One region of the Pseudomonas viciae genome, then DNA from elsewhere that is predicted to be linked to it. Evidence: riboswitches for the same ligand, from Rfam matches in the RefSeq annotation. Region 1 holds a riboswitch; the other holds the start of a gene.
What was found. A riboswitch is a leader RNA that binds a small molecule or an ion and turns the genes downstream of it on or off. The one in region 1 is predicted to bind cobalamin.
Positions count from the first base shown of each region.

Region 2: linked by a shared signal. The riboswitch ahead of EPZ47_RS10580 (CbtB domain-containing protein) and the one ahead of cobO (cob(I)yrinic acid a,c-diamide adenosyltransferase) in region 1 are both predicted to bind cobalamin.

Region 1 covers NZ_CP035088.1:5,100,168-5,116,210, forward strand. The annotation lists gene cbiB (adenosylcobinamide-phosphate synthase CbiB) at 1-698, opposite strand, end outside; gene bluB (5,6-dimethylbenzimidazole synthase) at 695-1,345, opposite strand; gene EPZ47_RS22490 (cobyrinic acid a,c-diamide synthase CobB) at 1,342-2,742, opposite strand; gene cobO (cob(I)yrinic acid a,c-diamide adenosyltransferase) at 2,739-3,365, opposite strand; cobalamin riboswitch at 3,447-3,655, opposite strand; gene EPZ47_RS22500 (hypothetical protein) at 3,809-4,393, shown strand; gene EPZ47_RS22505 (PQQ-dependent sugar dehydrogenase) at 4,525-5,835, shown strand; gene EPZ47_RS22510 (C40 family peptidase) at 5,929-6,465, opposite strand; gene EPZ47_RS22515 (C40 family peptidase) at 6,631-7,257, opposite strand; gene hda (DnaA regulatory inactivator Hda) at 7,470-8,174, opposite strand; gene EPZ47_RS22525 (AI-2E family transporter) at 8,356-9,429, opposite strand; gene EPZ47_RS22530 (DUF2066 domain-containing protein) at 9,463-10,521, opposite strand; gene purM (phosphoribosylformylglycinamidine cyclo-ligase) at 10,886-11,944, shown strand; gene purN (phosphoribosylglycinamide formyltransferase) at 11,944-12,594, shown strand; gene EPZ47_RS22545 (DUF3108 domain-containing protein) at 12,603-13,316, shown strand; gene EPZ47_RS22550 (hypothetical protein) at 13,612-13,806, shown strand; gene EPZ47_RS22555 (DUF2058 domain-containing protein) at 13,890-14,429, opposite strand; gene mazG (nucleoside triphosphate pyrophosphohydrolase) at 14,456-15,289, opposite strand; gene relA (GTP diphosphokinase) at 15,477-16,043, opposite strand, start outside.
Region 2 covers NZ_CP035088.1:2,296,933-2,312,975, reverse strand. The annotation lists gene EPZ47_RS10600 (vWA domain-containing protein) at 1-517, opposite strand, end outside; gene EPZ47_RS10595 (magnesium chelatase ATPase subunit I) at 619-1,620, opposite strand; gene cobN (cobaltochelatase subunit CobN) at 1,794-5,555, opposite strand; gene cobW (cobalamin biosynthesis protein CobW) at 5,559-6,623, opposite strand; cobalamin riboswitch at 6,721-6,935, opposite strand; cobalamin riboswitch at 7,153-7,375, shown strand; gene EPZ47_RS10580 (CbtB domain-containing protein) at 7,477-7,665, shown strand; gene EPZ47_RS10575 (CbtA family protein) at 7,677-8,372, shown strand; gene EPZ47_RS10570 (cobalamin biosynthesis protein) at 8,369-8,773, shown strand; gene cobM (precorrin-4 C(11)-methyltransferase) at 8,851-9,597, shown strand; gene nfuA (Fe-S biogenesis protein NfuA) at 9,798-10,382, opposite strand; gene EPZ47_RS10550 (fatty acid cis/trans isomerase) at 10,498-12,789, opposite strand; gene metH (methionine synthase) at 12,946-16,043, shown strand, end outside.

The sequences.
Region 1 (16,043 bases):
TTGGGGCTGTCCCAGGTCGGGCCCTGGCTGCGCCAGCATTTGAGCGCCAGGCGAGTTTGGCCGAGCACGGCGTAGGTCAACGCCACCAGGCGCGCCGGAATGTAGTTGAGCACGTCGTCGATTTTCGCCGCAGCCCAGCCGAAACGCTCGAAGCGTTCGTTGCGATAGCCCCACATGGCGTCGAGGGTATTGCTCAGCCGGTAGAGCACCACGCCGGGCGCACCGGCCACGGCGAACCAGAACAGCGCGGCAAACACCGCGTCGCTGCCGTTTTCCAGCACTGACTCGGTGGCGGCGCGGGCCACGGCGGTTTCATCCAGTTCAGCGGTTTCGCGGCTGACCAGATAGCCAACACGCTTGCGCGCCTCGTCCAGATCGCCACCGCGCAACGCCCGGGCCACCGGCTCGACATGTTCACCGAGGCTGCGCAGGCCGAGGGCGCAATACAACGCGAGGATTTCCACCAGCCAGCCCACCATCGGTGCCCAGGACAGGGCTGTGACCAGCAAGGTCAATGGCACCACAGCGATGATCCACGCCGTCACCCCGTGGCTGCGCCAGCCACGGCCGCCGGAATTGAAGCGTTGTTCGATACGGTCGGCAAAGCCGCCGAATGCCACCAGCGGATGCCAGCGCCGGGGCTCGCCCAACAGCGCATCCAGCGCCACCGCGGCGGCACTGAGCAACGCCACACTCATGGGCTCACTCCCCAATGGTTTTCATACAGCAGTTCATTCAGCGAACGCGGTTGCGCCCAGCCTTCCAGGGCGAGCATCGGCGCCGGGTAAAAAGCCTCGACCGGGCCCAGGCAGAGGATCGCCAGTGGCTTGGCACCGTCGGGCAGGCCCAGCAAGTCGGCCAAAGCCTGGGGTTCGAACAACGACACCCAGCCCATCCCCAACCCTTCGGCGCGGGAAGCCAGCCAGAGGTTCTGGATCGCGCAGGACAGCGAAGCCAGGTCCATTTCCGGCAAGGTCCGGCGACCGAAGATGTGCCGCTCGCGATCCTCCATCAACGCCGCCACCAGCACCTCGGCGCAATCGTTGATGCCTTCGACCTTGAGCTTCATGAAGTCATCGCTGCGCTCGCCCAGGGCCTCGGCGGTGCGGATGCGCTCCTGCTCCACCAGTTGGCGGATCTGCCCGCGCAAGGCGCGGTCGCTGATGCGGATGAACCGCCAGGGTTGCATCAGGCCGACGCTGGGGGCCTGGTGCGCGGCTTCCAGCAGGCGGCGCAGCAAGGCCGGTTCGACCGTGCCGCCAGTGAAGTGGCGCATGTCACGGCGTTCGGCGATGGCGCGATAAATGGCGTCGCGTTCGGCCTGGGAGAAAGCGGTGTCTGTCATGGCCTCTTCGCGAGCAAGCTCGCTCCCACACTGGCTGGCGCTGCACTTGAGATCACACAATCCCCTGTGGGAGCGGGCTTGCTCGCGAAGGCGGCCTCAAGGTCAGGTGCAAACAGCCCGGCAATCGCCCGCGGATTCGACGGAAAATAGAAATGCACATAAGAAGCCGTCATCCGCCCCTGCCGGAACACCGCCTCCGCCCCTCGCCCGCCATTGGGGCTATGCCCACGGGCTATCGGTTCAAGTTCAGTGCTAGTCAGGGAATGATGATAGGTATGCCCACGCAAGGCACCTTCCGGCAACTCCACCGCTTGCAACGCCAGGGCCGCCAGACGCTTTTGCATCTGCGCATCACCAGCGAGCAAACCCAACAGTTCGGCGCGGGTGCCGTCGACGTCAGTCAATGAATCGAGCAGATACAGCATGCCACCGCATTCGGCGAGCAACGGCTTGCCGGCAGCATGGTGAGCCCGGATTGCCGCCAGCATCGGCGCGTTCCGGGCCAACGCAACGTGGTGCAATTCCGGATAACCGCCGGGTAGATAGAGGCTGTCCGCCTCGGGCAGTTGGGTGTCATGGATCGGCGAAAAGAAGCTCAATTGCGCGCCCATGGCCCGCAGCAGATCGAGGCTCGCGCCGTAGGTGAAGGCAAACGCTTCGTCCCGGGCCACGGCGATACGCACACCGTCGAGCCACGGCTGCGGGGTAATCAGCTCAGGCGCGGCGAACGCCACCGCCGGCGGCAGCGCCACTTCACAACTGCCGGCCAAGGCCTCGGCTGCCGCGTCGAGGCGCAGGTCGAGGTCATTCAATTCGCTGGCCTGGACCAACCCTAGATGACGGCTGGGTAATTCGATACCGGTTTCCCGGGACAGCGCGCCGTACCAACGCAGACCTTCGGTCAGGCTGCCTTCAAGCAATTGCGCGTGGCGCAAGGTGCCGACGCGGTTGGCCAAGACCCCGGCAAACGGCAAGTCCGGCTGATAACGCGCCAGGCCCAAGGCCAGGGCGCCGAAGGTCTGGGCCATGGCCGTGCCGTCGATCACCGCCAGCACCGGCACGCCAAAATGCCGCGCCAGATCGGCGCTGGACGGCGTGCCGTCGAACAACCCCATCACCCCTTCAATCAGGATAAGGTCCGCCTCGGCGGCGGCTTCCCACAACAGCCGGCGGCTTTCCTGCTCGCCGACCATCCACATGTCCAATTGATAGACCGGCGCACCGCTGGCCCGTTCGAGGATCATCGGGTCGAGGAAGTCCGGACCGCATTTGAAGACGCGCACCTTGCGTCCCTGGTTGCGATGCAAGCGCGCCAGGGCGGCGGTGACGGTGGTCTTGCCCTGCCCCGAGGCCGGGGCGGCGATCAGCACCGCCGGGCAGTGGCGAGCATCACTCACAGTTCGACGCCTTTCTGCGCCTTGATGCCGGCCTGGAACGCGTGCTTGATCATGCCCATTTCAGTGACGGTATCGGCCAGCTCGATCATCTCCGGCTTGGCGCCACGCCCGGTCACCACCACATGCTGCATCGGTGGACGGGCTTGCAGATCGCTCAACACCTGATCGAGGTCGAGGTAGCCGTGCTTGAGGGCGATGTTCAGTTCATCGAGCACCACCAGGCCAATGGACGGATCGCTGAGCAATTGCCGCGATACAGCCCAGGCGGCTTCGGCGGCGGCGATGTCGCGCTGGCGATCCTGGGTTTCCCAAGTGAAGCCTTCGCCCATGACGTGAAAGCGCACCTGCTCCGGGAAGCGGCGGAAAAACAGCTCCTCACCGGTGCTGCTGCGGCCCTTGATGAACTGCACCACGCCGCATTGCATGCCGTGCCCCATGGACCGCGCCAGCATGCCGAACGCCGAGCTGCTCTTGCCCTTGCCGTTGCCGGTCAGCACCAGCAGCAGGCCGCATTCGTTCGGCGAGTTGGCGATGCGCTCGTCGATCACGGCTTTTTTGCGCAGCATGCGCGCCAGGTGGCGTTCGTCGCGATCAGATGCATTGCTGGTAGGGGAGTCGGTCATGGGGAAGCCTCCGTTGGGGACTGGATAACGGCGGGCGGGCACAAGAAAAGACGGCAACAAGCCTGGCATCGCCCACCGTGATGCCGTTGGATGAATCAGGCCGGTCTCCGGGCTCATGAGCGGCGCAATGCCGGTCTGTGCGCCTTCCCATGTCTGCGACACAGTGGCTTAAGCACAGCGTTGACTCATTTACCGTTGCGGGGGCAGCGCCGGGTTCGTGTGCACTCACCGGCTTCCCTGTTTCACTCTGTCGATCGCAATCACAGAGCACCTGAAACAAGCGGCGAAGGTTAGAGGGTTGGGGGTGGAGCGTCAATTAAAGCCGCCTGTCGGGGCAAGCATTGGCGCCCATCAATAAAGTGACGCCAATCTTGTGTGATCCTGCAGCAAGTGATATCAAAGCGACACTACGACCCGATATCACAAAAACAAGAGGGCAAAGCATGCAAGGGATGATCATCAGCAATCCAAAACTGGAATTCCTGCGCCCGGTGCTGGAACGTTGGTTTGACTGCATCGATCGCTACAATGCCGTGCGCGGTGATAACGACACGCCTTACTGGTTCGATGAAAAAGCCAACCTCGGCTTGCTGTCGGCTGCCGCCTGGATGGCCGAGATGGTCACACTGCAAAGCACCCCGACCCGCAAGCAGAATGAAGAAGGCGAACGCAACGTCAGCGCCGATTTGTTCATCGCCAGCACCGACGAACGCGCCTTCATCCAGGCCACCCAACGCTGGCCCAAGGTCAACAACCTGAACCTGACCCAACCCCTGTCGGAGGCCGCCAGCGATGCCAAACGCATCAGCTATTCCAGCGACCTGAAGCTGGGCTGCCTGTTCGTCGCCCCGCAAAAAGCCCAGCAGAGTGCCACGCCCGAAGAATTGCAGGACATGATCGACGACTTGCAGAAGGAGAACACCTGCGCCGTGGCCTGGTATTTCCCTTACGCCTACCGCAAGTTGCGCAACGAGGCCGGTCACTACCATCCTGGCATTGCGGTGCTGTTCAAACAGGCCCACGGCTGACTCAATCCACGCTAGAACTGTGGGAGCTCGCTCCCACAGGTGGGCTTACCTGCTGACACGCGCCTGCAGTTGAACCATCGCCTGTCTACGCTTCTCTATGAATAACTACATGCATTCATAGGGAAGCCAGCATGCTCAAGCCACCGCACCTTCTGATCGTCGCCCTTGCCGCCGGGCTTGTCGCTTGTGGCGAGTCTTCCACCTTGCAAGTGTCCGACGGCACCGGTCCTGCGCCGAAGCTGCCCGAACCGAACAAGACCCTGGTCCCGACCGTCAACATCGCCGAAGCGATCGGCTGGCCGGAAGGTGCCAAGCCCACCCCAGCCGAGGGCCTGCAAGTGGGCGCCTTCGCCGAAGGCCTGGACCATCCACGCTGGCTCTACGTTCTGCCCAACGGCGATGTGCTGGTGGCCGAAACCAACGCCCCGCCCAAGCCGGATGATGCCAAGGGCATCCGTGGCTGGGTGATGAAGAAAGTCATGGGCCGCGCCGGTGCCGGCGTGCCCAGCCCCAACCGCATCACGCTGCTGCGCGACACCAATCACGACGGCGTCGCTGAAACCCGAACGGTGTTCCTGGAGAACCTCAACTCGCCGTTTGGCATGACCCTCGTGGGCAATGACCTGTACGTGGCCGACACCGACCGGCTGATCCGCTTCCCTTACAAGGAGGGGGACACGCAAATCAAGGCGCAGCCGACCAAGGTCGTCGATTTGCCGGGCGGCACGCTGAACCATCACTGGACCAAAAACGTCATCGCCAGCCGCGACGGCAGCAAGCTGTACGTCACCACCGGCTCCAACAGCAACGTCGCGGAAAATGGCATGGAGGCTGAAGAAGGCCGCGCCGCCATCTGGGAAGTGGACCGCGCCAGCGGTCATCACCGCATCTTCGCCTCGGGCCTGCGCAACCCCAACGGCCTGGCCTGGGAGCCCCGCAGTGGGGCGCTGTGGACGGCAGTGAACGAGCGGGACGAGCTCGGCAGCGACCTGGTGCCGGACTACATCACGTCGGTCAAGGACGGCGCGTTCTATGGCTGGCCCTACAGCTATTACGGGCAGCATGTCGATGTCCGCGTCGAACCGCAGAACCCGGCGCTGGTGGCCAAGGCCATCGCCCCGGACTACGCCGTCGGCCCCCACACCGCCTCACTGGGCCTGACTTTCGCCGAAGGCAGCGCCTTACCCGCGCCGTTTACCGAAGGCGCGTTCATCGGGCAGCACGGCTCATGGAACCGCAAGCCCCACAGTGGTTATAAAGTGATTTTCGTACCGTTCAACGGCGGCAAACCGGTGGGCCAGCCCGTGGATGTATTGACCGGGTTCCTGAACGCCGACGAAAAAGCCCAGGGCCGGCCGGTAGGCGTGGTGATCGATAAACAGGGCGGGTTGTTGGTGGCCGATGATGTGGGGAACAAGATTTGGCGGGTGTCGACTAAATGACCTACCGAAAAAGCTGAGCAGACACTGAAACTTGTGGCGAGGGAGCTTGCTCCCTCGCCACAAGGGTTTTCTAGCGGCGCATATATTTAATGGTCAGGGATTACGCGCCAGATGCTCCGGCTGCAACACCCGCTTGGCGCTCAGATAGGCTTTCTGCCAATAGGCCTTGGACAGGCTGTCGAGCTTGACCGTACCGCCGGTGGCCGGCGCATGGACAAAGCGGCCCTCCCCGACATAGATCCCGGCATGACTGACCTGGGAGCCGCCGTTGGTGGCGAAGAAGATCAGATCACCCGTTTGCAAGGCCTCCTTGCCAACGCTCGGGGCGCGCATGCCGATCATTTCGCGGGTGGAACGCGGCAAGGAAATGCCGGCGGCGTCACGGTAGACGTAGCCAATCAGGCCACTGCAATCAAAACCCGAGTCCGGTGTATTTCCGCCCCAGCGATACGGCGTGCCCACCAACCCCAAGGCACGGAAGAGCACATCTTCGGCGGCCGGGGAAAAGGCTTGCGAGGGCGCAAAGACTACCGGAGCCCGTACCGGCGCGGGTGGCGGTGGTGTACGGCTGGCACAGGCGCTGAGCAGCGCGGCGAGACAGATGAGAGCGAGGCGGGCCGACGTCGACATATGCAGAACAATCCTGATCTGGATGCGGCTTTTCTGCCGTGGGCATGAAAACAAATCCGCCTGCGTAGTACGCAGGCGGATTGCCATCAATCAATGATCAAGGATTCTAGCGACTATGCGGCAAACTTCAAGTAAGACTTTAAGTTTGCCTTACAAACTGTGTGCTTACTTGCGAGCAGTGATCACAGTCGGTGCCATGGCGAGGGCACGCTTGGCTTCGATGAAGGTCTTGTTCCAGTAGCTGTCGCCCAGGCTGTCGATGCGCACGCCACCGCTGCGGCGGCTGCTGGAATGGATGAACTGGTTGTCACCCAGGTAGATCCCGGCGTGACTGACGCGACCACGACGACCGTTGGTGCTGAAGAACAGCAGGTCACCGGGCTCCAGTTGATTGCGAGCTACCAACGGGGCGTTCACGTTGATCATTTCGCGAGTGGAGCGCGGCAGGTTCATGCCGGCCTCTTCGCGGAACAGGTAACCGATGAAACCGCTGCAATCGAAGCCGGCTTCAGAGGTACCGCCAAAACGGTAGCGGGTACCGATCAACGACATGCCACGTTCCAGGATGCTGTCGGCCAGCACTGGAAGTTGATAAGGCTTGCTGCCGGCGAAGGCTGCCAGTTCTTTGTCGGAGGCCATTTCTTCCTGGAACGCAACGGAGGAAGACTGGGCGGTAACGGAATTCTGGACCTGTGGTTGTGGTGCTTGCTGGGACACTGGAGAGTGGGCAGCGCAACCGAACAACAGGGTAACGAGTGCGAGAGGCACGAGGGGTGCGAAGCGATTTAGCATGGGCACGACCGTGGCTGAAGTAGTAAAGATGGCGAGACTATGCCTTCTATCAACCTCATTTGCAAATTCAATCGATGCAAATGTGACTTCTCGGTTTTACGTTTACATCTAAGCGCTTAAGCCCGTTTTGAACGTCACGCAGCCTGCAGCCCAGCAGCGCCGCGGGCTTCGCCGCGCCCAGACAAGGCTATGAGCCACTATTTGCAACGGTTCTACCAGCCCAGGGTTTCTTTCAAAAAAGGAATAGTCAACTTGCGCTGGGCCTGAAGTGAGGCCTGGTCGAGACGTTCGAGCAATTCGAACAATGCGCTCATGCTGCGGGTGCCACGGGTGAGAATGAAATGCCCGACTTCATCGGTCAGGTGCAGGCCACGCCGGGAAGCGCGCAGCTGCAATGCACGGAGTTTGTCTTCGTCGGACAGCGGGCGCATCTGGAAAATCAGCGCCAGGGTGAGACGGGACTTGAGGTCCGCCAGCTTCACCGGCAGTTCCCGCGGCGAGGTCGAGGCGGCGATCAGCAAGCGCCGACCGCTGTCGCGCAACCGGTTGAACAGGTGGAACAGCGCCTCTTCCCAATCAGCCTTGCCGGCCACCGCCTGGAGATCGTCCAGGCAGACCAGTTCGTACTGCTCAAGGTTGTCGAGGATTTCAACGCCGCGATCCAGCAACTCCGCCAACGGCAGATACACCGCCGGCTCGCCCAACTGCTCGAAGCGCAGGCAAGCCGCCTGCAACAAGTGCGTGCGCCCTACCCCATCCTTGCCCCACAGGTAAATCAGGCTCTCGGTCCAGCCGGCGTCGGCTTCGCAAAGCCGCTCGACATAGCCGAGTGCAGCGGCATTGGCGCCTGGGTAGTAGTTGATAAAGGTGGCGTCATCACGCAGACGCACACCTAGGGGCAGCTGAATCGGTTTCATGCTGACTGAACAGTTCCAAAGGAACCGTTAGTGGCCTCTGTGTAAAGTGTGCAAAGTTTATACCCGTGGCGCGGACCGCACAATGCGCCGGACCACGAGCAAAATCAAAGGTTTGCAGCGCCAGGACAGCGGCGCGGCAGTTTCCCTGACGCTGGGGCAGCTGCCACGCCTGCCACTCGCCCTACAGATCAGGGTCTTCGGCGCCGCTATAGATGTCCGAATCCTTGTACAGATCGTGCATATGGCGCACCAGCACCATGATGACCGCCGCCACTGGCAGCGCCAGCAGGATTCCGGTGAAACCGAACAACTCGCCGCCCGCCAGGATCGCGAAGATCACCGCCACCGGGTGCAGGCCGATGCGATCGCCCACCAGCAACGGCGTCAGCACCATGCCCTCCAGGGCCTGGCCAACCATGAACACCGCCACAATGCCAATCATCGGGTAAAAATCGCCGCCGAACTGGAACAACCCGGCGACCAACGCCGCGCCAATCCCGATCACAAACCCCATGTACGGCACGATGGCCGCCAGCCCGGCGATCATGCCGATCAGCAGGCCCAACTCCAGCCCCACCAGCATCAACCCGGCCGCGTAGATAAAGCCCAGCGCCACCATCACCAGCAACTGCCCGCGTACGAACGCCCCGAGCACTTCGTGACATTCGCCGGTCAGGGTCATGATGCGTTCTTCACGGTGCCGTGGCAGCAGGCTGCGGATCTTGGCCATCATCAGGTCCCAATCCCGCAGCAGATAGAAGGCCACCACCGGAATCAGCACCAGGTTCGCCAGCCATCCCATCAACGCCAAGCCCGAGGCCGTGGCCTGGCTCAATACCACGCCAACGATGTCAGTGGTCTGGCCCATGTGCTCGCTGATGGCCGCCTTGACCTTGTCGAACTTCCAGAAACCGTCCGCCAAGCCCAACTTCGATTGCACCCACGGCACCGCGCTGTGCTGCAACCAGTCGAGCATCTGCGGCGCCAGCTCATACAGACGCACCAGTTGCTTGGCGAGCATCGGTATCAACACCAGCAACAGGGCGCTCACAATCAGCGTGAACAGCGCAAACACCGCCACCACGCCCCAAGTCCGCGACAGACCGAGTTTTTCCAGGCGATCCACCACCGGATCGAACAGGTAGGCCAACAGCAACGCAACCAGGAACGGCGTGAGGATCGGATGCAGCAAATAGATAAGCGCAAACAGTAGGGCGACCCCACCCAACCAGAACCAACGCCGCGTATCGCCCATGAACCACTCCTAGCTATATAAAAGAAAGAAAACCTACCAGCGGAAGCGCAGGCTGGGAATCGGCGCAGGCGTTGGCGCTGCGACCGGCGCCGAACCATCAGCAACTGGTTGGGCCGCTGGCTCCGGCGCGACGGCCTCACCGGGCGGAACTTCCTGCAATTTCGCCAGGGCCAGTTGCGCTTTCAACTGCTCGGCGCTGCCGTTGACCCGATAGACGATCCGGTCACCTTCAACCCGCTGCAATTGCCCACCAAACGGCTCGAGCAAACGCCCAAGCGCCGCATAACGCTCAAGGTTCATGCCCTGCACTTCCAACAATTGTTCGGTGGCCACGCCCGGCTTGGCGACGAAGCGCGGCGCCAGGCGCTGGCTCACCGCCAACATCACCGCATCGGCCAGGGCGGCAGGATCGGCGCCCTGGGCTGTGCCCTGCTCGCGCTGATCCCCCAGCCACAAGCGCCAGGTCCCCTGCCACTGACCGCCCTCTTCCTTGGCGTGGACTGCCAGCAAGGCGTCCGCCGCGTAGCGCTCCGAGGCATCCCGCAGCGGAGCGGGATCGTTGCCCTCCAGGTTCGGCGCGGTGGCGACGATCTGCTCGCTCAAGTCTGCCAACGGCAGCCGCAGCGGCAGGCCCCGGTGCTGGGCGGCGCGGCGCAATGGCGCGGCGCTGGCCTGGCCATCGCCCACCAGGCTGGAACCCTCGGTCGAATCGTTCAGCCACCAGCCCAGGATCGACGGCCGGTTCGCCCCCCACAGCGACAACCCCGCCGTGCGCAAGGCCCGATCCGTGCTCACCGGGTCGAAGTCGACCTTGAGGCTTTCCGGTGGGCCGGCGTCGTAGCCATATTGAAGAATGATCTGTTGCGGGTCCTTGCGGACCGCCGCCAGGCCAGGATTCTGGGCGGCCTTGGCGTCGCCGGTCAGGCGCAGAACCAGGGTGTCCAGGGCGCGCAGGGTCGCCTGGTTACGCTCCTCCGGGGCCTGGTTGCTGACCGGCTCAAGCACTTGATAAAGGCCATTGAGGGTTTCGGCATGGCTCGCCAGGCTGATCAGCGACAAGCAGCCCACAGACAAGAATTTGAACAAACGCATGGAAGATTCCCGGACATAACGGCTGGAACAGGCCGCGTGAAGAAGATTGAGCATGGCTGTGACCACAGCACCCGGCAAAACATTCACACGCCCGATGGAAGTTTCGCCCTGTCATCACCATAACCGGTTACCGCTACACCTTATACAGACGCGCTACACAGTACCAATATAAGAAATATCGGTTTTTTTCCGTGGATATGTCCCTGCCCGTCGGCGCGAGGATGGCCGCTGCCCCTCAAGCCTGATAAAATCGCGCGCCTTCGCAGACCGGCAATGGCTGGGCACCCGGAATAATTCGTACAACGGTTATTCAATGGCCCCGGCGTCGGTCGTTACCCAGAAATCCCCCCTAAAGGCCTGGATCATGAGCAAGCAACCCTCCCTGAGCTACAAGGACGCCGGTGTAGACATCGACGCCGGTGAAGCATTGGTCGAACGCATCAAGAGCGTCGCCAAGCGCACTGCGCGTCCGGAAGTCATGGGCGGCCTGGGCGGTTTCGGCGCCCTCTGCGAGATCCCGGCCGGCTACAAGCAACCGGTGCTGGTCTCGGGCACCGACGGCGTCGGCACCAAGCTGCGCCTGGCACTGAACCTGAACAAGCACGACAGCATCGGCATCGACCTGGTGGCCATGTGCGTGAACGACCTGGTGGTCTGCGGCGCCGAGCCGCTGTTCTTCCTCGACTACTACGCCACCGGCAAACTCAACGTCGACACCGCCGCCCAGGTAGTGACCGGCATCGGCGCCGGCTGCGAATTGTCCGGCTGCTCCCTGGTCGGCGGCGAAACCGCTGAAATGCCGGGCATGTACGAAGGCGAAGACTACGACCTGGCCGGTTTCTGCGTCGGCGTCGTGGAGAAGGCCGAGATCATCGACGGCTCGAAAGTCGCCGCTGGCGACGCCCTGCTCGCCCTGCCGTCCTCCGGCCCGCACTCCAACGGCTACTCGCTGATCCGCAAGATCATCGAAGTCTCGGGTGCCGACATCGAGAACACCCAGCTCGACGGCAAGCCACTGGCCGACCTGCTGATGGCTCCGACCCGCATCTACGTCAAGCCGCTGCTCAAGCTGATCAAGGACACCGGCGCCGTCAAGGCCATGGCCCACATCACCGGTGGCGGCCTGCTGGACAACATCCCGCGCGTACTGCCAAAAGGCGCCCAGGCGGTGGTCGACGTAGCAAGCTGGACCCGCCCGGCGGTGTTCGACTGGCTGCAAGAGAAAGGCAACGTTGATGAAACCGAAATGCACCGCGTGCTGAACTGCGGCGTGGGCATGGTCATCTGCGTGGCCCAGGAGCACGTCGAGACGGCCCTGAAGGTACTGCGTGAAGCCGGCGAGCAGCCTTGGGTCATCGGCCAGATCGCCACCGCCGCCGAAGGCGCTGCCCAGGTCGAGCTGAAAAACCTTAAGGCGCACTGATGTCCGCAACCTGTGACGTGGTGGTGCTGCTGTCTGGCACCGGCAGCAACTTGCAGGCCCTGATCGACAGCACGCGGACCGGCGACAGCCCGGTCCGTATCCGCGCGGTGATTTCCAACCGCGCCGACGCCTACGGCCTGCAACGCGCCAAGGATGCGGGGATCGACACCCGCGTCCTGGATCACAAGGCGTTCGAGGGCCGCGAAGCCTTCGACGCCGCACTGATCGAACAGATCGACACCTTCAATCCGCACCTGGTGGTGCTGGCCGGCTTCATGCGCATCCTCAGCGCCGGTTTCGTGCGTCACTACCAGGGCCGCCTGTTCAATATCCATCCCTCGCTGCTGCCCAAATACAAAGGGTTACACACTCACCAGCGGGCGCTGGAGGCCGGTGACACGGAGCATGGCTGCTCGGTGCACTTCGTCACCGAGGAACTCGATGGCGGACCACTGGTCGTACAGGCAGTAATACCGGTAGAGTTGCACGACACGCCACAAAGCCTGGCGCAACGGGTTCACGCCCGCGAGCACCAGATCTACCCGATGGCCGTGCGTTGGTTTGCCGAAGGACGGTTGACCCTCGACGATCGCGGTGCCTCACTGGACGGCCAGTTACTCGCCGCCAGCGGCCATTTGATTCGATACTAGGAGATTTTATGCGTCGCGCCCTGCTCTTCGCTTGCGCTCTGCTGGCCTTGCCCCTGGCACAGGCTGCAGAACTTCAACCGTTCTCCGCCAGCTACACCGCCGACTGGAAACAGTTGCCCATGAGCGGCACCGCCGAGCGCAACCTGACCAAGGAGGCCAACGGCACCTGGAAGCTGAGTTTCAAGGCTTCGATGATGATCGCCAGCCTGACTGAAGAAAGCACCCTGACCCTGGACAAGGACACCCTGCTGCCACAGTCCTACCACTTCGAACGCGGCGGCCTGGGCAAAGCCAAGAAGGCCGACCTGGACTTCGACTGGAACACCAAGATGGTCACCGGCACCGATCGCGGCGACGCGGTCAAACTGCCGCTCAACCGTGGCATGGTCGATAAATCCACTTATCAGCTGGCCCTGCAGCACGACGTAGCGGCCGGCAAGAAAAGCATGAGCTATCAGGTCGTCGATGACGGCGAAGTCGATACCTATGACTTCCGCGTGCTGGGTTCGGAAAAGGTCGACACCAAGGCCGGCCAGATCGACGCAATCAAGGTCGAGCGCGTGCGTGACCCGACACAAAGCAAACGCATCACCGTGCTCTGGTTCGCCAAGGACTGGGACTACCTGCTGGTGCGCCTGCAACAGGTCGAGACTGACGGCAAGGAGTACAACATCATGCTCCTGGACGGTACGGTCAACGGCAAGGCTGTGAAAGGCAGCTGAGCCACGCCGAAAACAAGAAGCCCTGCCTATGCGGGGCTTCTTTTTGCCTGGGTTTCCTGATTACCCAAATGAACCCACAGGTTTTTGCATTTACCGAAGGATTACCTCCTGCATGAAACCTTCTTCATGAACACCTCCTGCGACAGAATGCCGCGCACTGCCTGGCCTGCAGGAATATTGAGTTTTTCATGAAAACTTCTTAACGAACCCAGGCATTTACTTAGCCGGCTATCCAAATCTATAACAAAGTCCTGCACACGCCTTGCTGCAGATAACAGAGATTGGAGCTTGCAAGATGACTGTGAAAGTAACTGAACGTGATGACGCCCATATGTCCCACGAAGGCATTGCCGCCGGTATCCGGATCTGGGATGTGCATCAACAGGATTTGCTGGTGGGGATGTTCCATTCCGAGACGGATGCCCATAGCTACAAGGCTGAGCTGGAGCGCGAAGAAAGGCTGCGCTCGCGCGAGATGGCAGAATCGTAAGAATTGGCGATGAAAATCCTGTGGGAGCGAGCAAGCTCGCTCCCACAGGTTCTGTGTTTCAGCTCAATGGCATTGCGCCCGGCTTACCACATTAAATCATCAGGAATCTGATACGCCGCGTACGGATCATCCGCATCCACTTCTTCGGTCTGGGTATTGAGCTGGACGATGCGCTGGGGGTCGCGCTCCTGGATCTTCAGGGCCGCTTCGCGTGGGATCACTTCGTAACCGCCGGCATGATGGACGATCGCCAGCGAGCCACTGCTCAGCTTATTGCGCATCAGGGTGTTGACCGAGAGGCGCTTGACCTTCTTGTCGTCGACGAAGTTGTAATAGTCCTCAGTGGTCAGCTTCGGCAGGCGCGAGACTTCGATCAATTGCTTGATCTGCGCGGCCCGGGCCTTCTGCTCGGCCTTTTCCTGTTGCTGACGATTGAGTTCCTGGTCGCGCTTGACCTTCTCGGCCATGGCCTCCTGGGCCGCGCGCTGCTGGGAGTCATCCAGTTCGATCTGGCCTTTGTGGGCCAGACGCTGCTGCTTCTGTTTCTCTTTGCCGACCTGCTTGGCCTGCTTTTGGTTGACCAGCCCTGCTTTGAGCAACTGGTCGCGAAGGGAAAGGCTCATGGTGCTTACTCACTTAGGCAACGGCCTCAGCCACAGCTGGGCAAATTCTTTTCCTGGCGTTTGGCTTCGCCCCACAAGGCGTCCAACTCTTCGAGGGTGCAATCTTCCATGGGACGGTGGGTGTCGCGCAATGCCTGTTCGATAAATCGGAAGCGTCTTTCGAATTTCCCGTTGGCGCCACGCAGGGCCGTTTCCGGGTCAACTTTGAGGTGGCGAGCCAGGTTCACCACACTGAACAGCAGATCGCCGATCTCATCGCTGATGGCCACCGGGTCATTGTCGGCCATGGCTTCGAGCACTTCGTCCAGTTCCTCGCGGACTTTGTCGAGCACCGGCAACGGGCCTGGCCAGTCGAAACCGACCTGACCGGCACGCTTTTGCAACTTCGCCGAGCGGGATAACGCCGGCAAGGCCGCCGGCACATCGTCGAGCAACGACAACTGCTCCGGCGCCGAGGCTTTCTCAGCACGCTCCTCGGCCTTGATTTCCTCCCAGCGCCGCTTGACCTGCTCTTCGCTCAGGCGCGGGATGTCCACGGGCGCGTAGAGGTCACCGGTAGGAAACACATGGGGATGGCGCCGGATCAGCTTGCGGGTGATGCTGTCGATCACGCCGGCGAATTCGAAGCGATTTTCTTCCCGGGCCAGCTGGCTGTAATACACCACCTGGAACAACAGGTCGCCCAGCTCGCCCTGCAAGTGATCGAAGTCGCCGCGCTCGATGGCATCGGCCACTTCGTAGGCTTCCTCAAGCGTATGGGGAACGATGGTGGCGTAGGTTTGCTTGATGTCCCACGGGCAGCCGTACTGCGGGTCGCGCAGGCGGCTCATCAGGTGGAGCAGGTCTTCAAGGCTGTACATTAAATCCGTCCCATCACACAAAACACTGTGGGAAATAACCCAATGAGAGCAAGCCTGTGGGAGCAGGTCTGTGAGAGCAAAGCTTGCTCGCGATTGCGGTGGTGACCCCAACCTATATGGGGACTGACCCACCGTTATCGCGAGCAAGCTTTGCTCCCACAGGCTTGCTCCTACATTTGGACTGCGATTAACCCGGCGTCCGATTGCGCCGGGTCTCGATGATGTTCGGCAGCTGGGAAATCCGCCCCAGCAACCGCCCCAGCGCATCCAGCCCCGGAATCTCGATGGTCAGGGACATCAGCGCGGTGTTGTCTTCCTTGTTCGAACGGGTGTTGACCGCCAGCACGTTGATCCGCTCGTTCAGCAACACCTGGGACACGTCACGCAGCAGGCCGGAGCGGTCGTAGGCGCGGATGACGATGTCCACCGGATAGGTGAGCACCGGCACCGGGCCCCAGCTGACCTGGATGATCCGCTCCGGTTCACGGCCGGCCAGTTGCAGCACCGAGGCGCAGTCCTGGCGGTGAATGCTCACGCCACGGCCCTGGGTGATGTAGCCGACGATCGCATCCCCCGGCAACGGCTGGCAGCAGCCCGCCATCTGGGTCATCAGGTTGCCCACGCCCTGGATCTGGATATCGCCGCGCTTGCCTGGCTTGTAGCCGGTGGCCTTGCGCGGGATCAGTTCCAGTTGTTCGTTGCCGCGTTCCGGCTCCACCAGTTGCTGGGCCAGGTTGACCAGTTGTGCCAGACG
Region 2 (16,043 bases), 2.8 Mb from region 1:
GCCCCGCCAACTGCCGGGCCCGGCCCAGGCGAATCGGGCCGCGCTCGATGTCGATCAACAGGCACGGGCAATCCATGGAGGGCAGTGCCAGCCCTTCTTTCACTCGTCCATCGGTCATCAGCAACACCCGCTGCTGCTCCGCTGGGAAACGCTTGCGCCGGGCCGACAGCCAGCGTCCGGCCTCGCTCAGCGCCGCCAGCAACGGCGTACCACCACCGGCGCCCAGCCCATCGAGCCAGTCCCGCAGGCCGGCCGAGGCCTTGAGCCCCTGCACCTGCCAGTTCGGCACCGTGCCGCTGGCCGTCAGCAGTGCCACCCGAGCGCGTTGTCGGTAGGCGTCATCGAACAATTGCGCCAGCAGGCCTTTGCCATCGCAGAGGGCTCGATGCCGACGGGTCGAGGCCGAGGCATCGACGATGACCAGCCACAGCTCATGGGACGAGCGGTGGCGACCGTGAAAACGCAGGTCTTCATGCAGGCGCGGACGGCCATTGAGTAACGTGCCCGGCCAGTTCACCACACCGCTGACCGCCGCTTTGCTCCGGCCCTGACGGCCTTGGTCGAGTCGTCCGGCACGGGGTCTGGCATTCGCCCCCGCCGGTGAACGGGGGCGAATGCCTAGGGCTTTTTTGGCCAGCTCGGCACTTCACGCCGGGCCCCCGTGGGCAATGCCTGGGCCGGCAAATCACCCCACTGGCCCTGGCCTTCGTTGGGCTGAGCCGTTGCATTTGCAGGTGTTTGCGGCGCCTGGGACGGTGTCGGTGCCGAATGCCCACGTCGACGGTGACGCAAGGCAAACTCGGCGACTGCATCGATGTCTTCAGCGGCGATAGCCTGCGCCCCACGCCAGGCGGCATGGGCCCGGGCTGCCCTTAGCCAGACCAGATCGGCGCGCAAGCCATCGACCCCGGCGGCAAAACAGCGTTCGGTAATCTGCGCCAGTGCCGCATCATCCAGGGCAATCGCGGCCAAGCGGTTGCGCGCCTCCTGGCAACGTTCGCGCAGTTGCTGCTGGGCCATCTCCCACTCTGCGCAGAACCGCACCGGGTCATTGTCGAAATCCAACCGGCGTCGAATGATCTGCCCGCGCTCGGCGGGGGCGGTGTGACCGTCGAGGGCCACGTTCAGGCCGAAACGGTCAAGCAACTGCGGACGCAGTTCGCCTTCTTCCGGGTTCATGGTGCCGATCAACACAAAACGCGCCGGGTGCCGGTGGGAAATGCCGTCGCGCTCGATCAGGTTGGTGCCGCTGGCGGCCACATCGAGCAGCAGGTCCACCAGATGATCGGGCAGCAGGTTCACTTCATCGACGTACAACACGCCGCCGTCGGCCTTGGCCAGCACGCCCGGGGAGAACTGCGCACGCCCTTCTCCCAAAGCTGCGTCCAGATCGAGAGTCCCCACCAGCCGCTCTTCGGTGGCACCGAGGGGCAAGGTGACGAACTGACCACTGGCCAGCAGATCCGCCAGGCCCCGGGCCAACGTGGACTTGGCCATGCCCCGCGGACCTTCGATCAGCACGCCGCCGATTTTCGGATCGATGGCGGCCAGGCACAGGGCGAGTTTCAAGTCATCGGCGCCGACCACGGCGGAGAGCGGGAAATGGGGGGTGTCGGTCATGTTGATGTCTCATGAAATGTGCGAGGTTCCCTGTGGCGAGGGAGCTTGCTCCCGCTGGGGCGCGAAGCGGCCCCCAGAATCTGAGGTCCCAGTGTTGTTTCAGAATGACGACTGCTGCGCAGCCGAGCGGGAGCAAGCTCTCTCGCCACAACTGCGCGTCTGTCATCCTCATGTCAGCTGTCTTCTTCTATGTCCAACAACAAATTCTCCAGGGCCTGGCGATACTCGCCCGGCTCCTGCCACATTCCGCGCTGCTGCGCTTCGAGCATGCGCTCGGTCATGTCCCGCAGGGCGTCGGGGTTGTGCTGGCGGACGAAATCCCGGGTGTCCGGGTCGAGCAGGTACGCATCAGCCAGCAAAGCGTATTGGTGATCGTCGATCAACCGGGTGGTGGCGTCGAACGCGAACAGGTTGTCCACTGTCGCCGCCAGTTCGAACGCGCCTTTATAGCCGTGACGCTTGACCCCGTCGATCCACTTCGGATTCGCCGCGCGGGAACGGATGACGCGGTTGAGCTCTTCTTTCAAGGTGCGGATCTTCGGCAGATCCGGCTGGCTGTGATCGCCATGGTAACTGGCCGCTGCCGCACCGCTGAGGGTCTCTACCGCCGCCAGCATACCGCCCTGAAACTGGTAGTAATCGTTGGAATCGAGCAGGTCGTGCTCGCGGTTGTCCTGGTTCTGCAACACCGCTTGCACCTGGCTCAAGCGCCGGGAGAACTGATCGCGGGCGGCGCTGCCTTCATCGCTGGCGCCGTAAGCGTAGCCGCCCCAGTTCAGGTACACCTCGGCCAAATCCTCGCGGCTCTGCCACAAGCGACCATCAATCGCGCCCTGCACGCCGGCGCCATAGGCACCGGGTTTGGCGCCGAAGATCCGCCAGCCGGCCTGTCGGGCCGCAACCTCCGGCTCAAGGCCCGACGCCAGCAAGGCTTCGCGCTCGCTAAGCACCTTGGCCGCCAAGGGGTTCATGTCGTCCGGCTCATCAAGGGCAGCAACCGCCTGCACCGCCGCATCGAACAGGCGGATCAGGTTGGCGAAGGCGTCACGGAAGAACCCGGAGACCCGCAGCGTGACATCGACCCGAGGCCGGTCCAGCAGGCTCAAGGGCAGAATCTCGAAATCATCGACCCGCTGGCTGCCCGTGGCCCACACCGGGCGCACACCCATCAGCGCCATGGCCTGGGCGATGTCGTCGCCACCGGTGCGCATGGTCGCGGTGCCCCACACCGACAGGCCGAGCTGACGCAGGTGATCGCCGTGGTCCTGCAAATGCCGTTCAAGAATCAGGTTCGCCGACTGGAAACCGATGCGCCACGCCGTGGTGGTCGGCAGGTTGCGCACATCCACCGAGAAGAAATTGCGCCCGGTGGGCAACACATCCAGGCGTCCTCGACTCGGCGCGCCGCTGGGGCCGGCCGGCACGAAGCGCCCGCTCAAGGCATCGAGCAAGCCGCGCATTTCCGCCGGGCCGCAGGCGTCCAGGCGCGGGGCCACGACGCCGCGCAGGCTCGCGATGATGCTGCTCACCACCTCCCAGCCCGGTGCGTCGAGTTGCGGCACTTCACCGTTTAGCGCTTGCTCGATCAACTGCGCAGCAAACAACTCCAGGCGCTCGCGGGTATCGCCAGCGGTTCGCCAAGGTTCGGCGCTGGTCCGGCGCAACGCCTCGGGACAGTCGCCAGTCCAAGGCTCGGCCAAGGCACAATCCAGCGGATCGAAACCCAGCCCGAACGCCTTGGCCAGCGCCCGCAGCAGGCTCGACTGCGCGCCCTTGCCATCGCCACGGGGAATGCGCAGCAACGCCAGCAAGGTGTCGATACGCAGCCGTCCGCTGGGCGACTCGCCAAAAATGTGCAGGCCATCGCGAATCTGCGACTCCTTCAAATCACACAGATAGGTGTCCAGCCGCGGCAGCCAAGTTGCAGCGTCAGCGTCGTCGTCCAGTTGCAACTCGCGGTCGATGTGCGTCTCGCGCACCAGGTTGAGAATGTCCCGCTGCAGTTCCCGGGCGCGGCGCGGGTCGAGCAATTGCGCCTCGTAATATTCGTCGGCCAACAACTCTAGGTTACGCAGCGGTCCGTAGGTTTCGGCCCGGGTCAGCGGTGGCATCAAGTGGTCGATGATCACCGCCTGGGTCCGACGCTTGGCCTGGGCGCCCTCCCCAGGGTCGTTGACGATGAACGGATAGATATTCGGCAGCGGCCCCAGCAGCGCATCGGGCCAGCAATTCTCCGAGAGCCCGACGCCCTTGCCCGGCAGCCATTCGAGGTTGCCGTGCTTGCCGACGTGGATCACCCCGTGGACGCCGTAGGTGTGGCGCAACCAGAAATAAAACGCCAGATAGCCGTGGGGCGGCACCAGGTCCGGGTCGTGGTAGACCCCACTCGGATCGACTTGATAACCACGGGCCGGCTGGATACCGACGAAGGTCAGGCCCAGGCGCAGGCCGGCGACCATCAGGCGCCCTTCGCGGAACATTGGGTCTTTCTCGGGCGAGCCCCAACGCTGCAGCACTGCCTGGCGATTGGCCTCGGGCAATGCGTCGAACATGGCCTGGTAAGCGTCGAGGGCCAGGCTTTGGTGACAGGGTCGCACGTCGAGGCTGTCCAGGTCGTTGCTGACCCCGCCGAGCAATTGCTGAATCAGCGCAGTACCGCTCTCAGGCAGTTCGGCCGGCAGCGGATAACCCTCGGCCTGCATGGCCCGCAGGATATTCAGCGCCGCCGCCGGGGTGTCCAGGCCGACCCCATTGCCGATTCGCCCGTCCCGGGTCGGGTAGTTGGCGAGGATCAGCGCCACGCGCTTTTCGGCGTTGGGCAGGCGCGCCAGGGTGGTCCAGCGCCGGGCCAGTTCGGCGACAAAATCCATGCGTTCGGGCACGGCCCGGTAACAGACCACATCGCTCTGGCTGCGCTCGCTGCGCCAGGCCAGGTCCTTGAAACTGATGGGCCGGCTGATGATCCGCCCGTCCAGTTCCGGCAAGGCAATGTGCATCGCCAGGTCCCGCGGGCCCAGGCCCTGCTCGCTGGCGCGCCAGCCGGGTTCGTTGTCCTGGGCGCAGATCGCCTGGATCACCGGGATGTTGCGACGAAACGGTCGCAGATGCGGCGCTTCGGGGCTGGATTGGGCGAAACCGGTGGTATTGAGGATCACCCCGGCTTCGACCTCATCCAACCAATCTTCCACCCATGCCAGGCAACCGGGCTCCTTGAGGCTGGCCACGGCAATCGGCAGTGGATTGAGCCCCGCCACTTGCAGGCGCTGGCAGAACACGTCGATGAACGCGGTGTTCGCCGCTTGCAGGTGGGAGCGATAGAACAGCACCGCCGCCACCGGTCGATCGGCCTGCCAGTCGGCTTGCCAATCGCCGAGGCTGGCGCTGGTTTTTCGAGGGTGGTAGATCGCCGTGCGCGGCAGAGTTTGCGGCTCACGCCAGGGATAATCGCGGCCGAACCATTGGCTGCCCAAGTTGTGAAACAAGTCCAGGGCATTGCCCAGCCCGCCCTGGCGCAAGAACTGCCAGAGCCGGTCGCGGCCCTCTAAAGGCACGTTGCTCAAGTCGCTGAGCTCCGGGTCCGGACGATCGTCCCCCGGCACCAGGATCAGCTTCACCCCGCGCCCGGCCAGCTCCATCAGGCGCTCGATGCCGTAGCGCCAATAGCCAATGCCACCGTGCAGCGACAACAGGATGACCTTGGCGTGCCGCAGCACGTCTTCGAAGTACAGATCCACCGAAGCGTGGTTTTGCACCTGCATCGGGTTGGCCAGGCGAAATTCCGGATAGTCGTCTGGCAACTGCTTTGCGGCTTCGGCCAGCAGCGCCAGGCTGGAGTCGCCGCTGCACAGGATCACCAGTTCGGCGGGGGTTTGTCCCAGGTCGGCAATGTTGTCATCCGACACAAAGCCGCCGGGCTGGGTCCTGAGCAGGTGCATGGCTTAGGCGCTGAGGGCGGCGCGCAACTGCGCTTCAAGCAGCCCGGCATCGAGCGCCTGGCCGATCAGCACCAGACGGGTAACCCGCGCTTCATCGGCGCCCCACTGGCGGTCGAAATGCTTGTCGAAACGCGTGCCAACACCCTGGATCAGCAGGCGCATCGGCTTGTTCGGGATCGCCGCGAAACCCTTGACCCGCAGCACGCCGTGCTGGACCACCAATTGCGTCAGCGCGTCCAGCAGCAGGCTCTCGTCGGCCTGGGGCAACTCGATGGAAATCGAATCGAAAGCGTCGTGATCGTGGTCGTCTTCATCACCGTCATGGTGATGATCGTGATGACTGTGGCGGCCGTCGATGTGTTCTTCGGAGCCAGCGCCCAGGCCGATCAACACCTCCAGTGGCAGGCGACCGCTGCTGGCTTCGATGACCTTGACCGCCGGCGGCAACTCTTCGGCCACTTCCAGGCGCACTTTCGCCAGGTCTTCCGGGCTGATCAGGTCGGCTTTGTTGAGGATCACCAGGTCGGCGCTGGCCAGTTGATCGGCGAACAGCTCGTGCAGCGGTGATTCGTGGTCCAGGTTCGGGTCGAGTTTGCGCTGGGCATCGACCTGGTCAGGGAAGGCAGCGAAGGTGCCGGCGGCCACGGCTGGGCTGTCGACCACGGTAATCACCGCATCGACAGTGCATGCGCTGCGGATTTCCGGCCATTGGAAGGCCTGGACCAGCGGCTTGGGCAAGGCCAGGCCGGAGGTTTCGATGAGGATGTGGTCGAGGTCGCCACGTCGGGCCACCAGCTCGCGCATCACCGGGAAGAACTCTTCCTGCACCGTGCAGCACAGGCAACCGTTGGCCAGTTCGTAGACGCGGCCGTTGGCTTCTTCTTCGGTGCAACCGATGGAGCACTGCTTGAGGATCTCGCCGTCGATGCCCAGCTCGCCGAACTCGTTGACGATCACCGCGATGCGGCGGCCCTGGGCGTTGTCGAGCATGTGCCGCAGCAAGGTGGTTTTACCCGAGCCGAGGAAACCGGTGACGATGGTGACGGGAAGTTTGGCCAGTGTTTTCATCCGATGCCCCTTGGCAAAGTGGCGGGCAAACGGGACGACAACCGCAGGCAAGGCATGCGCGGAAGATTTCGCCACCGGATCACCCCGCCCGGTTGTAGTGAGAATCTGTCTCGAGGCAGGTCTCCTGGCTGACGGTGGGCCAGTCATTCGACTGGCAATGACTGCGCCTTCCCGTGCGCCCGGTGAAAAAGGGCATGCACAGTGGCCTTGCAGAAACAGCACCGTTCACAGTTGCGGGGGCAGCCGCGGCTTGGACCGCGTTCCCTTCTTAGCTTCGACACGTGCCGAAGAACCTCGAAGGCGCAAGGCTACGCAGGGTGTGGGGGCGGGTCAATGTCCGCAGGTAAGTTCTGTGGTGGCCTTGCCACCGTCATCGCGAGCAAGCTCGCTCCCACGTTGGTTGCTGGCGTACATAGAAATAACGATCACCACAAGTTCCCTGTGGGAGCGAGCTTGCTCGCGATTGGGCGCGACTCGGTGCCAGCCTGAAACCCCATGCCAATTGACGCCCCGCCCTCGCCCATGCTCTCCTGTGCGCCTAGTTACGGGTGCCCTTCACAGGGTGAAACGGGAAACCGGTGAATCGTGTGCTTTACTTCAAGGCCACGTCAGTCCGGTGCTGCCCCCGCAACGGTAAGCGAGCGAAGCGTCTGAACCACTGTGTCTGTCGACATGGGAAGGTGACGCTTGCAGGCCAGGCACAAGCCCGGCCCCTCGCAAGCCCGGAGACCGGCCCATGACTCAAGCATCAACAAACCCGCGGTGGGCGGGCGCTGTTCGAACCTTGGCGGGCTTGCGCCCGGGGTTTCATTGCGCTCGAATCACCCACTGAACAAGAACAGAGGGAAGCGCCATGTCGACCATCAGCAGCACCGCCCGCACCGCCAGCAGCACCACCACCTTGAGCCAACGCCTGAGCGCTGCGATCTTCGCCTCGATCCTGGGCGCCGGCCTGGTCTATTTCGCCGGTTTCTCCCACATCGAAGCCGTACACAACGCGGCCCACGACACCCGCCACAGCGCCGCCTTCCCGTGCCATTGAGACCTGACGACATGATCAAGCGTATCGCGCAGACCGCCGGTTTCAGCGGCTTGCTGGCCGCCCTGCTGCTGACCCTCCTGCAAAGTTTCTGGGTGTCGCCGCTGATTCTGCAAGCCGAAACCTATGAGAAAGCCCCGGCCGCCGAGGTTCATGAGCACGCCAATGGAGCCGCTCACACCCATGATGCCGAGGCCTGGGAACCGGAGGATGGCTGGCAGCGCGTGCTGTCTACCACCGGCGGTAACCTGGTGGTGGCGGTGGGTTTCGCCCTGATGCTGGCGGGCCTGTACACCTTGCGCGCACCGACTCGCACCTCCCAGGGCCTGCTTTGGGGCCTGGCCGGTTATGCCACTTTCGTTCTGGCGCCGACCCTCGGCCTGCCACCGGAACTGCCCGGCACCGCAGCAGCCGACCTGGCCCAGCGGCAGATGTGGTGGATTGGCACCGCAGCGTCCACGGCGGTGGGCATCGCCCTGATCGCCTTCGGCAGACATTGGCTGCTCAAGCTGCTGGGCGTGGCGACGTTGCTGGTGCCTCATGTCATCGGCGCACCGCAGCCGGAAGTTCACTCGATGCTGGCGCCCGAAGCGCTGGAAAGCCAATTCAAGATCGCCTCGCAAGTGACCAACGTCGCGTTCTGGCTGGCCCTCGGCCTGATCAGCGCCTGGCTGTTTCGCCGTGACGGTCAAGCCCAGCACGACGCATGAACAGCGGGCCGATCCTGGTGGTCGGCCTCGGCTGCCAGCGCGGCTGCCTGGCCAGCACGTTACGGGCATTGCTCGATCAGGCGTTGCTGGCCCACGGTATTGCGCTTGATCAGGTGCGGGCCCTGGCCAGTATCGACCTCAAGCGTGACGAACCGGGCCTGCTGGAACTGGCCGAACAACTGGCGCTGCCGCTGACTTGCTTCAGCGCCGAGCAGTTGGCCGATTATCGGGAGCGGCTCAGTCACCGCTCCGAGATCGCTTTCGAACGCACGGGTTGCTACGGCGTCGCCGAAAGTGCCGCCCTGGCCCTGGCCGACAAGCTGGGCACGACGCCTGCAACGCTGCTGATTCCTCGCCTGAGCGGTCCCATGAGCACCTTGGCATTGGCGCTCGCCTTGTAAATCCCGATAATCCGCACTCAGGATCATGAGCGATCTTCATCTGGGCGACGCTCACCCATCTTTCACAGGAGCCGGTCATGACCGTTTACTTCATCGGCGCCGGCCCCGGCGACCCGGAACTCATCACCGTCAAAGGCCAGCGGCTGATCCGCAGTTGCGCGGTGATCATCTACGCCGGCTCTCTGGTGCCGACGGCCGTGCTTGAGGGCCATCACGCCGAACAGGTGATCAACAGCGCCGAGCTGCACCTGGAACAAATCATCGAGCTGATCAAAACCGCACACCACAAAGGCCAGGACGTGGCCCGGGTACACTCCGGCGACCCAAGCCTGTACGGCGCCATCGGCGAGCAGATTCGTTGCCTGCGGGAATTGGAGATCCCGTTCGAGATCATTCCGGGCGTGACCGCAACCTCAGCCTGCGCCGCCCTGCTGGGTGCGGAACTAACCTTGCCGGACGTGTCCCAAAGCGTGATTCTCACCCGTTACGCAGACAAAACCGCGATGCCTGCGGGTGAGGAACTGAGCAGCCTGGCACAGCACGGGGCGACCATGGCGATTCACCTGGGGGTCAATCATCTGGAGAAAATCATCAGCGAACTGCTGCCCCATTACGGCGCGGATTGCCCGATCGCCGTGATTCACCGGGCCACCTGGCCGGATCAGGATTGGGTCGTGGGCACCCTGGCCGATATCGCCGCCAAGGTACAGGCCAAGGGCTTTCGCCGAACGGCGCTGATTCTGGTGGGGCGTGTGCTGGGTAATGATGTGTTCAGCGAATCGTCGCTGTATCGCGCCGGGCATGCGCATCTCTACAGGCCCTGACTCAATCAGCGAGAGCCAACCGGGATCCCCTGTGGGAGCGAGCTTGCTCGCGATAGCGGTGGATCAGCCAGCGGTGATGTTGAATGTGCCGACGCCTTCGCGAGCAAGCTCGCTCCCACAGGGATTGGCGGCGGTCGGATCTGCGCCCATAAAAAACGGTGCTCACGGGCACCGTTTCTTATATCCGCAGCGAACACCTATCAGTAGTAGGCGTTTTCTTTCTGCGTGTGGTCGGTCACGTCGCGCACGCCCTTGAGCTCCGGAATGCGTTCGAGCAAGGTGCGCTCGATGCCTTCCCTAAGGGTCACGTCAGCCTGGCCGCAGCCCTGGCAGCCGCCGCCGAACTGGAGCACGGCGATGCCGTCTTCCACTACGTCGATCAGCGAAACCTGGCCGCCGTGGCTGGCCAGCCCCGGGTTGATTTCGGTTTGCAGGTAGTAATTGATGCGCTCGTTGACCGGGCTGTCGGCGTTGACCATCGGCACCTTGGCGTTCGGCGCCTTGATGGTCAGTTGGCCGCCCATGCGGTCGGTGGCGTAGTCGACCACTGCATCGTCCAGGAACGCTTCGCTGAACGAGTCGATGTAGGCGGTGAAGCTCTTGAGCCCCAGCGCGGTGTCTTCGGGTTTTTCTTCCCCCGGCTTGCAGTAGGCAATGCACGTCTCAGCGTACTGGGTGCCGGGCTGGGTGATGAAGACGCGGATCCCGATACCCGGGGTGTTCTGCTTGGACAGCAGATCAGCCAGGTAATCGTGGGCGGCGTCGGTAATCGTAATAGCGGTCATGGGAACTCCTCGCAGGCTTGCCGGCAGTTTACGCCAATCATCGCGCCGGACAAAGTCCCAGTATTTTTGTCGGGAAAGCAACCGACGGTGGGCTCCTCACCGCCGGGCATGTCGATCAGAGGTTCTGGTAGCGATTCATGTCCAGCACACCGGCCTCCAGGGGCTCGGTCTCGCGGATGTACTGGCTCAAGTCGTGGAAGTATTCCCAGAACTGCGGGTGGCTGCGACGAATCCCCCAGCGCTCGACGATCCGCTCGAAAGCCTGGGCATCCGAGGCACGCTCCATTGCATCGACAAACGCTGGCACTTGCTCGGCCGGGATGTTGAAGATGAAGTTCGGGTAGCTACTGAGCAAGCCCGGGTACACCGTCAACGTATCGAGCCCCGGCTGGTAGCGCAGTTCCTCCCCCAACAGAAACGCCACGTTACTGTGGGCCCGGTTGCGCAGCAGGCTGTAGACCTCACGCTGACCGCTGGCGGTTTCGATTCGCAGCATGGTCGCTTCGGGCAACTGATTGATCACGCTGAGCCCCGCCGCCGGGCGCGACACCAGCCGACTGAGAGCCTGTTCGGCGTTCTGCAAGGTCGGGTCGATATTGGGCCGTGAACAGTAAGCCCCTTCACAGCGGTTGATTGGATCGGGGCGCGCGTTCAGTTCGCCATAACGGGCCAGCAATTGCTGGGCGAAATCGCGCTTGGGGTCGTGTTCGTCCAGCTTGAGCGCGGTCGGCTTGTCATCGTCGATGGACTCGTAATCGAGCCACATCTTGAATTTGCCACCGGCCTGATACCAATCGTCGAGATAACCTTCCCGGGAGTCAGCCGGCATCAGGCGCAGGAAATTCTGCTCCGCGCCATTGCGTATCAAGTCGAAGTACAGCCGGGTCTGGGCCTGATGGGAGACGTTGCCGAACACGTCGAAATTCACCGCCAACTGGTAATAGGTGCGCTCCAGCAACGGAAAGTCGAACAACCACATCGTCTGCGGCACTTCGCCGATCAAGCCCTTGGTGACCGAAGCACTGTCGAAGTTGCGAAAAATACTCAGCAACGCATTGTCGTTGCCGGCCCACAGCGTCGACCAGCTCGGCGCGGGTACCTCGGCGTAATTGTCGCGGCGCAAGGCTTCATATTCGTTACGTTTGTCCCGGTAGTCGAGCCAGAGACTGAGGACACTGCCCACATCGTCGTTCTGCCCCGGCATCGCCAGCAACGGCGTGGCCTGGCCGCGGTAGTTCGGGTCAGTGATGTACAGGTCATGTTCGGGGGCCTGGAACAGCGCCCAGAAATTATCGCGGATCACGTCGGTGGCGATCTGGCCCCGACATACCGGGCCGCGGATGAACGTGCGCACAAAATACTCGGCGTTATCGAGCATGAACTGATAGCGGGCCTGGGCGGGGATCGCTTCGAAGGTGGAAAACGGGTTGGCCCGGCGTTCCGGCCCATAGCCCGGCAATGCCGTGACCTGCCATTTGCCGCTGTAGAACAGACTCTTGATCCGCGCCATTTTCGCCGCGCTCAAGCCATAGGTGATGTGGGTCTTGTGCACGATCACCCCTTGCACCGGCCAGAGCCGGTAATACACCCGGGTGCCAGGGTCGTCGTTCGGGCGACGGGTGTTGATCAGGTCGATGGGCTGACCGGTGGGCGTGCGCGAACGCACCCACTGGAAGAAATGCCCCGACTCGCCATCCTTGAAATAGATGTGTGCCAGAAACCAGTGCTCAAACAACCAGCGGCCCACCAGGCTTTCCCGGGCACCTGGGGCATTAAGCAGATTCTCCCACTGCACCACCTGCAAGGCTTCGGCGGCACTCGGCGCCAGGGCCTGCTGATCGATGGGTGCGCCAGCCGCCAGCCAGCGCTGCAACGTCTGGTATTGCTGGTCGGTCAGGCCGGTAACGGCCAGGGGCATACCTTCCTTGGGGTGCGCGGCGGCGTATTCGTCGAATTGCCCGGGCATCGCGCAACTGTTCTCACGGTTCAGGCCCAGCACGATTTCCTCCGGCAGCTTGGCGTTAGGCTGCAACGGCGTGCGATGCCCCAGTTCCAGCATCCGTGCCATTAGCGCGGCCTGGCTGCCCTGGGCGTCGAGCACCGAATAGAAACCCTTGCGCTGCCAGGCCTGCGGGCCAGAGGCGTCATAGAACAAACGGGTCGGGTCGGCGGCCTGGCGGCGCTCGCCGTCGTATACCGATAGCTTGGTCGCGCCGCGGGCCGCGCCTTCGCCACTGCCCAGGTTCAACTGGCAGGCGGAGTCGTAGCACGCATGGCAAGCCACGCACTTTTGCGTGAAGATCGGCTGGATGTCACGGGTGTAGGAAAGCGCTGGAGCGGAATCCTTTGCCACTGCGGTAAAAGACAACAGCAGCAACAGACTGCCGAAGAAAACGCGATACGGCATGTCTCGGGTCCCTAAGAGATAATCCGGCGATTCTACCGGGCCAGCATCGCCTTGCAAACATGAGCGATATTCATGCAAAAGCCCACCATGATCAAATCCTGCACAGGTTTGCTATCATCCCGGCCTTCGTAATGGTCTTTTTTTCCAGGTAGTCCTATGTCCGATCGCAGCGCTCGCCTTTATCTTCTCCAGCAAGCCCTCAAGGAGCGCATCCTGATCCTCGACGGCGGCATGGGCACGATGATCCAGAGCTACAAGCTGGAGGAGCAGGACTACCGCGGCAAGCGTTTCGCCGACTGGCCGAGTGACGTCAAGGGCAACAACGACTTGCTGGTGCTGAGCCGCCCTGACGTAATCGGCGCCATCGAAAAAGCCTACCTGGATGCCGGTGCCGACATCCTGGAAACCAACACCTTCAACGCCACCCAGGTGTCCCAGGCCGACTACGGCATGCAGGCGCTTGCCTATGAGTTGAATCTGGAAGGCGCGCGCCTGGCCCGTAAAGTGGCCGACGCCAAGACCCTGGAAACCCCGGACAAGCCGCGCTTCGTCGCCGGCGTGCTCGGCCCGACCAGCCGCACCTGCTCGCTGTCGCCGGACGTCAACAACCCCGGCTACCGCAACGTGACCTTCGACGAACTGGTGGAGAACTACACCGAGGCCACCAAGGGCCTGATCGAAGGCGGTGCCGACCTGATCCTGATCGAAACCATTTTCGATACGCTCAACGCCAAGGCGGCGATTTTCGCCGTACAAGGGGTTTATGAAGAGCTGGGCGTCGAACTGCCGATCATGATCTCCGGCACCATCACCGATGCATCCGGCCGTACCCTGTCCGGCCAGACCACCGAAGCCTTCTGGAACTCCGTGGCCCACGCCAAGCCGATCTCCGTGGGCTTGAACTGCGCCCTCGGTGCCAGCGAGCTGCGCCCATACCTGGAAGAGTTGTCGAACAAGGCCAGCACCCACGTATCAGCGCACCCGAACGCCGGCCTGCCCAACGAATTCGGTGAATACGACGAGTTGCCGGTCGAGACCGCCAAGGTCATCGAAGAATTCGCCCAAAGCGGTTTCCTGAACATCGTCGGCGGCTGCTGCGGCACCACCCCGGCGCATATCGAAGCCATCGCCAAGGCCGTGGCCGGTTACGCACCGCGGCAGATTCCGGATATCCCTCGGGCTTGCCGCCTGTCGGGCCTGGAACCGTTCACCATCGATCGCAGCTCCCTGTTCGTCAACGTCGGCGAGCGGACCAACATCACCGGTTCCGCCAAGTTCGCCCGGCTGATCCGCGAGGACAACTACACCGAAGCCCTGGAAGTGGCCCTGCAACAGGTCGAGGCCGGCGCCCAGGTGATCGACATCAACATGGACGAGGGCATGCTCGATTCGAAGAAGGCCATGGTGACCTTCCTCAATCTGATCGCCGGCGAACCGGACATCTCCCGCGTACCGATCATGATCGACTCCTCGAAATGGGAAGTGATCGAAGCCGGCCTCAAGTGCATCCAGGGCAAGGGCATCGTCAACTCCATCAGCATGAAGGAAGGCGTCGAGCAGTTCATCCACCACGCCAAACTGTGCAAGCGCTATGGCGCCGCCGTGGTGGTGATGGCCTTCGACGAAGCCGGCCAGGCCGACACCGAGGCGCGCAAGAAGGAAATCTGCAAGCGCTCCTACGACATCCTGGTCAACGAAGTCGGCTTCCCACCGGAAGACATCATCTTCGACCCGAACATCTTCGCCGTCGCCACCGGTATAGAAGAGCACAACAACTATGCCGTGGACTTCATCAACGCCTGCGCCTACATCCGCGACGAACTGCCCTACGCGCTGACCTCCGGTGGCGTGTCCAACGTGTCCTTCTCGTTCCGCGGCAACAACCCGGTGCGCGAGGCGATTCACTCGGTGTTCCTGCTCTATGCGATTCGCGCGGGCCTGACCATGGGCATCGTCAACGCCGGCCAGTTGGAGATCTACGACCAGATCCCGGCGGAGCTGCGCGATGCCGTGGAGGACGTAATCCTCAACCGCACCCCCGAAGGCACCGACGCCCTCCTCGCCATCGCCGACAAGTACAAGGGCGATGGCAGCGTCAGGGAAGCGGAAACCGAGGAGTGGCGCGGCTGGGAAGTGAACAAGCGCCTGGAACATGCGCTGGTCAAGGGCATCACCACCCACATCGTTGAAGACACCGAAGAGTCGCGACAGTCCTTCAGCCGTCCGATCGAAGTCATCGAAGGCCCGCTGATGGCCGGCATGAACATCGTCGGCGACCTGTTCGGCGCCGGCAAAATGTTCCTGCCCCAGGTGGTGAAATCCGCCCGGGTGATGAAGCAGGCCGTGGCCCACTTGATTCCGTTCATCGAGGCGGAAAAAGGCGACAAGCCGGAGGCCAAGGGCAAGATCCTCATGGCTACGGTCAAGGGCGACGTCCATGACATTGGCAAGAACATCGTCGGCGTGGTGCTCGGTTGCAACGGCTACGACATTGTCGACCTGGGCGTGATGGTGCCGGCGGAGAAGATCCTGCAGGTGGCCAAGGAGCAGAAGTGCGACATCATTGGCCTGTCCGGCCTGATCACCCCGTCCCTGGATGAGATGGTGCATGTGGCGCGCGAGATGCAGCGCCAGGATTTCCATCTGCCATTGATGATCGGCGGCGCAACGACGTCCAAGGCCCACACGGCGGTGAAGATCGAACCCAAGTACAGCAACGACGCGGTGATCTACGTTACCGACGCCTCCCGCGCCGTGGGCGTGGCGACGCAGTTGTTGTCCAAGGAACTCAAGCCGGCGTTCGTCGAGAAGACCCGCCTGGAATACGTGGACGTGCGCGAGCGCACCGCCAACCGCAGTGCCCGCACCGAGCGCCTGAGCTACCCCGCCGCCGTGGCCAAGAAGCCGCAGTTCGACTGGAGCAGCTACCAGCCAGTCAAGCCGACCTTCACCGGTGCCAAGGTGTTGGACAACATCGACCTCAACGTCCTGGCCGAATACATCGACTGGACCCCGTTCTTCATTTCCTGGGACCTGGCCGGCAAGTTCCCGCGCATCCTCACCGACGAAGTGGTCGGCGAAGCCGCGACCGCGCTCTACGCCGATGCCCGGGCGATGTTGCGCAAGCTGATCGACGAGAAACTCATCAGCGCTCGCGCCGTGTTTGGCTTCTGGCCGGCCAACCAGGTGCATGACGACGACCTGGAAGTCTACGGCAACGACGGCAAGCCGCTGGCGCGCCTGCATCACCTGCG